2 regions of the Nocardioides sp. CPCC 206347 genome follow, and region 2 is predicted to be linked to the other one. Evidence: riboswitches for the same ligand, from Rfam matches in the RefSeq annotation. Region 2 holds a riboswitch; the other holds the start of a gene.
The links. A riboswitch is a leader RNA that binds a small molecule or an ion and turns the genes downstream of it on or off. The one in region 2 is predicted to bind cobalamin.
Positions count from the first base shown of each region.

Region 1: it holds a riboswitch for cobalamin, as region 2 does, so the genes downstream of both, ACOACQ_RS15600 (ABC transporter substrate-binding protein) here and ACOACQ_RS23660 (nitrite reductase) in region 2, are expected to answer to the same signal.

Region 1 covers NZ_JBMCYZ010000004.1:263,684-268,064, forward strand. The annotation lists gene ACOACQ_RS15590 (ABC transporter ATP-binding protein) at 1-497, opposite strand, end outside; gene ACOACQ_RS15595 (FecCD family ABC transporter permease) at 494-1,456, opposite strand; gene ACOACQ_RS15600 (ABC transporter substrate-binding protein) at 1,567-2,562, opposite strand; cobalamin riboswitch at 2,620-2,803, opposite strand; gene ACOACQ_RS15605 (dihydrofolate reductase family protein) at 2,813-3,376, opposite strand; gene ACOACQ_RS15610 (RNA polymerase subunit sigma-70) at 3,376-4,381, opposite strand, start outside.
Region 2 covers NZ_JBMCYZ010000010.1:46,740-51,120, reverse strand. The annotation lists gene ACOACQ_RS23670 (zinc ribbon domain-containing protein) at 1-744, opposite strand, end outside; gene ACOACQ_RS23675 (bifunctional RNase H/acid phosphatase) at 1-1, opposite strand, end outside; gene ACOACQ_RS23665 (Nif3-like dinuclear metal center hexameric protein) at 776-1,897, opposite strand; cobalamin riboswitch at 1,953-2,162, shown strand; gene ACOACQ_RS23660 (nitrite reductase) at 2,232-3,104, shown strand; gene ACOACQ_RS23655 (precorrin-8X methylmutase) at 3,097-3,771, shown strand; gene cobJ (precorrin-3B C(17)-methyltransferase) at 3,780-4,381, shown strand, end outside.

The sequences.
Region 1 (4,381 bases), on a different contig from region 2:
TGGTTCGTCGGCTCGTCGAGGATCAGGATCTCCGGCTCCTGCGCCAGCGCGCGGGCGAGCTGGACCCGCTGGCGCTCCCCACCGGACAGGGTCTGCCACCTCCGGTCGAGCAGGTCGCCGACCTCGGCCAGCCGGACGGCCCGGGCGATCGCATCCCGCCCCTCGGTGCGCGACGCGGGCCACCGGCCGCGGTGCGGGATCCGTCCGAGCTCGATCACCTGGCGCACCTGCAGGTCCAGCCCGGTGACCGAGTGCTGCTCGAGCACCGCCACCCTGCGGGCCCGGTCGCGGGCAGGGAGCCGGTGGAGGCTCTCCTCACCGAGGTGCACCTGGCCGGCGTCCGGGCGACGCAGCCCCGCGAGGACGTGCAGCAGCGAGGTCTTGCCCGAGCCGTTCGGACCGAGCAGTCCGGTCACGGTGCCCGGCGGGCACTCCAGCGACACGTTGCGGAGGATCGTGCGTTCCGGCACGCCCCACGTGATCGATTCTGCCCTCATCGCGCACGCTCCCGTCGAAGCAGTACGGCGAACACCGGGGCACCGAGCACGGCCGTGACCACGCCGATCGGGATCTCCTGGCCGTCGATGATCGACCGGGCCGCCGTATCGGCCCACACCAGCAGGATCGCCCCGACCAGTGCGCTCAACGGCAGCAGCCGACGGTGGCTCGGTCCCACCAGCAACCGCACGACGTGCGGCACCACGAGACCGATGAAGCCGATGGCACCGGTGTAGGCCACCAGGCTGGCGGTGACGAGCGCCGTACCCGTGAGCAGGATCCAGCGGGTCCGGTTGACCGAGACACCCAGCGAGCTGGCCGCCGACTCCCCGAACGCGAAGGCGTCGAGGTCCGAGGTGAACGCAAGGACTGCGACCGACGCGACCACGGCGACGACCAGCAACAGGATCGCCGAGTCCCAGCGCAGCCCGGCCAGTGACCCCATCGTCCAGGCGAGCACGCGGCGAGCGGCGTCGTGGTCGCCACTCATGATGGTGACGAACGACGTGTACGCCGCGCACACCTGCCCGACCGCCACACCGGCCAGCACGGTGCGCGCCGGTGGCAGGTCCCCCGCCCGGCCGGTGGCCAGCAGGAGGACCGCGACCAGCGCACCGAGCGCGCCGAGGAACGAGCCGAGAGTGAGCATCGTGGTGGCGAGCAGGCCGCCGACCGACACCCCGAGCACCAGCACGCTGACCGCGCCGACAGCCGCACCGCCGGAGATGCCGAGCAGGTAGGGGTCGGCGAGGTCGTTGCGGGTCAACGACTGCAGCACCACGCCGACGAGCGCCAGGGCCGCACCCGTGGCCGCGGCCCCGAGCACGCGCGGCATCCGCAACTGCCAGACGATCTGGTCGTCGAGCAGGGACACGTCCCCACCGAGACCGAAGCGTTGCGCGATGACCTCGAGCACGGTCGACGTCGGGATGGGCACCGAGCCGATCCCGACGCCCATCACCACCGTGACCACGAGTACGGCGACGAGCAGCGCACCCAGGCCGACCGCGAGCAGGCCACCCGTCGCGCCGGGCCCGCTGGCCCGGCGCGACGCGAGTGCCACGGACATCAGCGCGGCAGCTTGTCGAGCTGCCCACCGACGTTGACGGCACCATCGGCGAGGCGGACCCCGGGCGTGGTCTCCGAGAACGGCAGCGCCACGAAGGCCCCGGCCTTCACGGCGCGCATCTTGCTGAGCACCGGGTCGTTCCTGAGGTAGGCGATCTTCTCCTTCGCCGTGGACCACGAGGCGTCGGCGAGGACGATGACATCGGGGTCGGCCGCGATGACCTTCTCCCACGCGACATCGGTCCAGCCGTGCGGGATGTCCGCGAACACGTTGGTCGCACCGACCGCATCGAGGATCAGCTGCGGGCCACCCTCGCCGGTGCCGACGTACGGCGTCTTGTCACCCGAGTCGTACCAGAAGACGTCGATGCCGGCGCCGGGCTTCTCGGCCTCCAGTTCCTCCAGCACCTCCGACTGTGCGGTGCGGATGGCTTCCGCCCGTTCCGGGACGCCGAACGCCCTCGCCACCAGGTCGACCTCGTCCCAGACCGTCTCGAACGTGGTGCCGCCCTCCGGCTTGGCGTCGCCGTCACCGCACCCGAAGAGCGAGGTCATCGAGGCGATGCCCAGCTTCTCGAGCTGCTCCTGCGAACCGGCGGCCTCGTCGTCGTACGCACTGATGTAGGAGCCGTAGATGAAGTCGGGCTTCGCGTTGATCACGGTCTCGTGGTCGGGGTACTGGTCGGAGAGCACCGGCACCGCGTCGTAGGCCGCCTTCCACTTCGCGGGGACCGCGTCGTCGATGTAGCCCGTGCCGACGAGCTGGTCCTCGACGCCCAGGGCGAGCGCGACCTCGGTCGCGCCCTGGTTCATCGTGATCGCCCGGGTGGGGCGGGCGTCGAGGGTGGAGGTGAAGCCACAGGTGGTGACCTCGAGCGGGTAGCCGCCCTGCGGGGACGCCGCCTTCTCCTCGCTCGGAGCACCCGCGCAGGCGGTGAGTGCCGTGAGGAGCGAGACGGAGGCAAGGGTCGCCAGGGGTCGGGAAATGCGCATCATGAGTTCTCATCTCATGTCGAGACCTTTGTCGCGAGGCCTGTTGGACAGATCACGCGGACGTTGTCGTCCACGGCCAGCAGGTCTTCGGACTCGGGATCACCCAGACGAGGCGCCTTCCCGGATCGCAATGATCCAGTGGCAAAGTGCCCCGCCCGTCACCCTCACCGCTGCGCGTCAGTCCCGGATTCGCACCGGGTTCCCTGACTCCGTTCGGAGTACGACTGGCGTTCGAGAACGTAGCAGAGGCAGGTCACCGCTTCACGCGGTGACGGAGGAAGACCACCCCGGAGTCGAAGGCGCGGGTCTCGACGAGCTCGAGGTCCACCCGCCGCTCCCGGTGGACGAAGAAGGGCGTCCCGCCGCCGACCAGCACCGGGCAGACCCGGATCCGGTACTCGTCGATGAGGCCGAGCTCGGCCGCCTCGGCCGCGAGGGTCGCGCCGCCGATCGCGATGTCCCCCTCGCCGGGCTCGGAGCGCAACCGCTCGATCTCCTCGGCGATCGTGCCAGTGGCCAGCCGGGCACTCCCCCGCACCTCGGCGAGCGTGGTGGAGAAGACCACCTTGGGGAGCGGGTTCCAGAGACCGGCCCATTCGAGCTCCGCTCCGTCGAAGCCCGCCTGGTGCTCGGGCTCCTCCCAGTACAGCATCGTCTCGTAGAGTCGCCGCCCCATCAGGTGGACGCCGACGCCCCGGATCTCGTCCATGGACAGCTGGAAGACCTCGTCGGAGGGCGCGCTCCAGTCAATGCCGCCGTCCGGGTCGGTGACGTAGCCGTCGAGGGACATGGACATCGAGTAGGTCACGTCACGCATCACAGCTCCTCCGGGAGGCCGAACCGTTCGAACATCTCGGGTCCGAAGGTGAGCAGCTCGGCAATGAGCCCACCCTCCACCCGCAGGACGTCCATCGCGAGGGCTTCGTACGTCGAGGACCCGGGTGGGCGGTAGTACGCCGCCACGGCCGGCTGGCCGTTGGCCGTCGTCGTCAGGCACCGGAAGCCGGTCGGGTCGGCGTCGCTGAGCCCGTCGACCCAGGTCTGGAAGACCGCCTCGAGACCGACCCACACACCGACCTGCGGCGGCATCGCGAACCGGACGTCGTCACGCAGGAGCTCGCTCAACCCCTCGAGGTCGAGCTTCTCGAGCCGCTCGACGTACGCCGACACCAGCGTCTGCTCCTGCTCGCTCAACCCCTGCCCGGCTCGGGCGCTCCAGTCGAGCCGACCGTCGGGGAGGTGCTGGCGCATCGTGGTCCGACCCCGGGCCAGCGCGCTGTTGGCCGAGGCCAGGGTCAGGTCGAGGGCGTCAGCCGTCTGCTGCGCCGGCCACCCGAGCACGTCCCGGAGGATCAGTACGGCGCGCTGGCGTGCGGGCAGGTGCTGGACGGCCACGATGAACGCCAGCTCGATGGTCTCCCGGGCCACCGCCTGCGTGTGTGGGTCCTGCGGCTGGCTGTCCGGCCACGGCTGCAGGTAGAGCACCTCGGTGCCCGTCCCGCCCGCACCGTGCAGGTCGGCCGGGACCGGCGTGCGGTCGCGCCGCTTCTCGAGGAAGTCCAGGCAGGCGTTGGTGGCGATCCGGTACAGCCAGGTGCGCAGCGACGCCCGTCCCTGGAACGACTCGCGCTTCGCCCACGCCCGCAGGAAGGTCTCCTGCGTGAGGTCCTGCGCGTCGTCGTACGACGCGAGCATGCGGTAGCAGTGGACCTGCAGCTCCCTGCGGTACCGCTCGGTCAGCAGCGCGAACCGACCGCCGTCACCGGCGCGGGCCGCCTGCATGAACTCGGCTTCGTCCGCTCCGAGCGGACCGGCCGGTCCG
Region 2 (4,381 bases):
CGAGAGGCCGCTCTCCGCCGTCCGCACCAGGATCCGCTGGCACTCCTGGCACCGCACGACGGTGTCGGCCGGGGTGGCCCGGATGACCTGGAGCTCCGCCGCGTCGAGACGAATCTGGCAGCCGCCGCAGGCGCGCTGGCGCAGCTCGGAGGCGCCGATGCCGCCCTGGTTGGCGCGCAGCTTCTCGTAGAGCGCGAGCAGGTCGGCCGGGAGATCGGCGACGATCGCGTCGCGACCGGCACCCACCGTGGCCGCCTCGGCGTCGAGCTCGGCACCGCGGGCGTCGCGGGTCGCGGTCAGCTCGCCGAGCCGGGTGTCGATGCTCTCGATCGCGGCGGTGAGCTCGTCCAGCGCGGACTGCGCCTCCTCGAGCTGCTCCATGACCTCGAGCTCCTCGTCCTCCAGCACCGTGATCCGGCGCTCGAGGGTGTCGAGCTCGTGCTGCATCCGTTCGAGGTCCTTGGGGTTGGCGATCAGTCCTGCGTCCATCCGGTCGCGGTCCCGCTTGCGGCGCACCTTGACCGTCTCCACGTCGGCGTCGGCCTTGGCCTGGGCCACGGCGAGGTCGTCGACGACGATCCGCTGGTCGCGCATCCTGCCGTCGACATCGGCACGCTTGCCGAGGAGCTCGGCGATCTCGGCACCCTCTGCAGGATGGGTGCGCTGGTGGCGCAGCTTGTCGATCTGGGCGTCCAGCGCCTGCAGGTCGAGCAGGCGCAATTGGGCGGCGGGGTCGGCCTTCATCGGATGCTCTCGGGGATGCTCACGGATGCGCTCACAGGTGCATTGTCCAAGGGTCGGTGACGATCGTGCTCACCCGGGTCTCCACGGCGTCGCCCAGTGCCTCGACGAGGCGTTGCTCGACGACGGGCAACCAGGTCGATTCGGCGGCCCAGTGGGCGATGTCGATGAGTGCCGGCCCGCCCTTCTCCAAGAACTCGGCGGCCGGGTGGTGCCGCAGGTCGCTGGTGACGTAGGCATCCACGTCGAGCCCGGCCACCCGGTCCAGCAGGAAGTCACCGGCCCCGCCGCAGACGGCGACCCGCTTGATCGGGCGCTCCGGGTCCCCGGCGACCCGGACCCCGTGCGAGGTGGCGGGCAGCGCCTTCGCGACGGACTCGGCGAACTCGGCGAGCGTCACCTGCGCGACCGTGCCGATCCGGCCGGTCCCCGTCGTGGTGAGGCCGTTGTCGGCGAGCTGGACGACGTCGTACGCGGGCTCCTCGTAGGGGTGCGCGGCGAGCATCGCCCGGACCACGGCGGTCCGCAGCGAGCGCGCGAGGACCACCTCGATCCGCACCTCCTCGACCGTCTCGAGGTCGCCGACGGTGCCGATCATCGGGTTCGCACCGTCGAGCGGGCGGAACCGGCCCTGGCCGGGTGCGCTGGTGAAGGACGCGAAGTCGTAGTCGCCGATCCGGCCGGCGCCCGCTTCTGCGATCGCGGCGCGGACCGGGGCGGCAGCGTCCGCCGGGACGAAGACCGTCAGCTTGTCGACCGGCTCCGAGGAGGCCGGGATGATCGGTGCCAGCTCGGTGAGGCCGAGCGCGAGGGCCAGGGACTCCGACACTCCCCCGACGGCCTGGTCGGCGTTCGTGTGGGCGGTCAGCAGGGCGCAGTCGGCCTTCGCGAGGGTGTGCAGCGTGCGGCCCTTCGGCGTCGTCGCGGCGAACCCCGTGACGCCCTTCAGGAACAGCGGGTGGTGCACGACGAGCAGGTCGGCCTTCCACTCGGCCGCTTCGGCCGCAACGGCAGGCGTGGGGTCGACGGCGAAGAGGACCCTCTTCACGGACTGGCCCGGGTCGCCGTACACGAGGCCGACGGCGTCCCAGCTGTCCGCGGTCGAGGGCGGGTACCAGCCATGGATCAGGTCGGTGACGTCCTGGAGCGTGGGCATGAGCGTCAGGCTACTGCGGTCGCCGTGGGCGCCGGGACGGACACCGGCCCGGGATTGATACCCTGCCGGGGCCAGTCGACCTCCACAGAAGTGCGAAACGTGGAAGTCAGGGAACCCGGTGAGAGTCCGGGACTGACGCGCAGCGGTATGGGTGACGGACGGAGCACCGGGAAACCGGTACAGCCACTGGACCTTCGGGTCCGGGAAGGCGCTCCGCACCGGAGGATCCCGAGTCCGAAGACCTGCTGGCCCTTGCGACAACCGTCGCGAGGTCACCAAGGAATTTTGCAGGGGCAACGCGACGAGCCCCCTGACCTCGAAGGACCGCATCGCCATGGCCACGAATCGCAGCCGGCCGGACCGCTGCCCGGGCGTCGTGCACCCGTGGCTCGCCGAGGACGGCGGACTGGTCCGGATCCGGATCCCTGGCGGGCGGATCTCCCTGTCGTCCCTTCAGGCGCTGGTAGCCGTGGCCGAGGAGTACGGCGACGGGCGGGTGCGGTTGACGGCGCGCGCCAACCTGCAGGTCCGTTCGATGCCCGTCGACAGCGAGGCCGGGGACCGGCTCGCCGAACCGGCCCTCGTCGCCCTCGAGGCCACCGGGCTGCTTCCGTCGCGGGAGCACGACCGGATCCGCAACGTCCTCGTCTCCCCACAGACCGGGATCGCCGGCGGTCGCGCCGACCTGCGCCCCGTCGTGGCCGCGCTCGACGCGCTCCTGCTCGGCGACCCGACCCTCGCCGGGTTGCCCGGCCGCTTCCTCTTCACGCTCGACGACGGCCGCGGCGACCTCGCCGACCGGCATCGCGACCTGGGCCTCGTCGCCCTGTCCCCCGAGTCTGCGCAGCTGCGCGTCGGGACCGGGTTCGGGCCCGTGGTGCCCCTCGCCGGCGCCGCCGACGCGATCAGTGACCTGGCCCGCCTGTTCCTCGAGGCGCGTGGCGAGGGGCCCGAGGCGCCCTGGCACGTGACCGAGCTCCCCGCACCCCTGATTGACCCGGTCGCACCCGCGCCCGGCGCCGACATCACCAGCGCATCCCTGCCCTTCGGCCCCGTGGCCGGCGGCGAGCACGTGCAGGTGGACGAGACCGGCATCGATGCCAGCATGGTCGCGTCCATGCTCGCGTCACGGACCGGCCGGGGTGACCTGGTCGTCGTGACGCCGTGGCACGGTGTGCTGATCCCTGAGGAGAACCGCAATGAGTGAGCAGATCGACCTGACGGCACCGCCGCGCCGCTACGAGTACATCGCCGACGGCCCCGCGATCTACGTCGACTCGTTCGCGACCATCCGCCGGGAGTCCGACCTCACCGGGATCCCCACCGAGGCCGAGAAGGTCGCCGTACGGATGATCCACGGCAGCGGCCAGACCGACCTCGTGCGCGACCTCGTGATCCACCCGGGCCTCGTGTCCGCTGCCCGCACCGCGCTGGCGTCCGGTGCACCGATCCTGTGCGACGCCCGGATGGTCGCGATGGGCATCACCGCCGGCCGCCTGCCCGCCGACAACCCGGTGCACTGCTTCCTCACCGACCCCCGGACGCCCGAGCTGGCGAAGGCGTGGTCGACCACCCGTACCGCTGCGGCAGTCTCGCTGTGGGAGCCGCTGCTCGAGGGTGCCGTCGTCGCCATCGGCAACGCCCCGACCGCGCTCTTCCACCTGCTCGAGATGATCCTCGACGGCGGACCCCGACCCGCCGCGATCGTCGGCTGCCCCGTCGGCTTCATCGGCGCCGCTGAATCCAAGGACGCGCTCGCCACCTTCGCCACCGACCACGGCATCGACATCCCGTTCGTCACCGTGCGCGGTCGCCGGGGCGGCTCCGCCATGGCGTCCTCGGCCGTCAACGCGTTGGCGCAGGAGGAGGAGTGACCCTCCCCATGACCGGCTCCTTCCACGTCGTCGGCATCGGCCCCGGTGATCCCGAGCTCATCACCCGCAAGGCCGAGCGCCTGATCGGTGCCGCCAGCGTCGTGGCGTTCCATGCCGGCGTCACCAAGCAGTCGCATGCCCGCCGGATCGCCGCGCACCTGATCCCGGCCGACGCCGTCGAGGAGGAGCTGCGCTACCCCGTCACCACGGGCAGCACCGACCACCCCGGCGGGTACGTCGGCGCGCTGGCCGACTTCTACGACGAGTGCGAAGCACGGCTTGCCGCCCACCTCGACGCGGGTCGTGACGTCGTACTGCTGGCCGAGGGGGACCCGCTCTTCTACGGCTCCTCGATGTACCTCTTGGACCGGTTCCGCGACCGCTTCGAGACCGAGGTCGTCCCGGGCATCCCGGCCTTCGCTGCCGCGACCGCCGCCATCCCCGCTCCCCTGGTGCGCCAGACCGACGTCCTGACCGTCCTGCCCGGCACGCTCCCCGAGGCCGAGCTCGCCCGGCGCCTGGCCGACACCGACGGCGCCATCATCATGAAGCTCGGCCGCACCTTCCCGGCCGTCCGCTCGGCCCTGGCGCAGGCCGGTCGCCTCGAGGG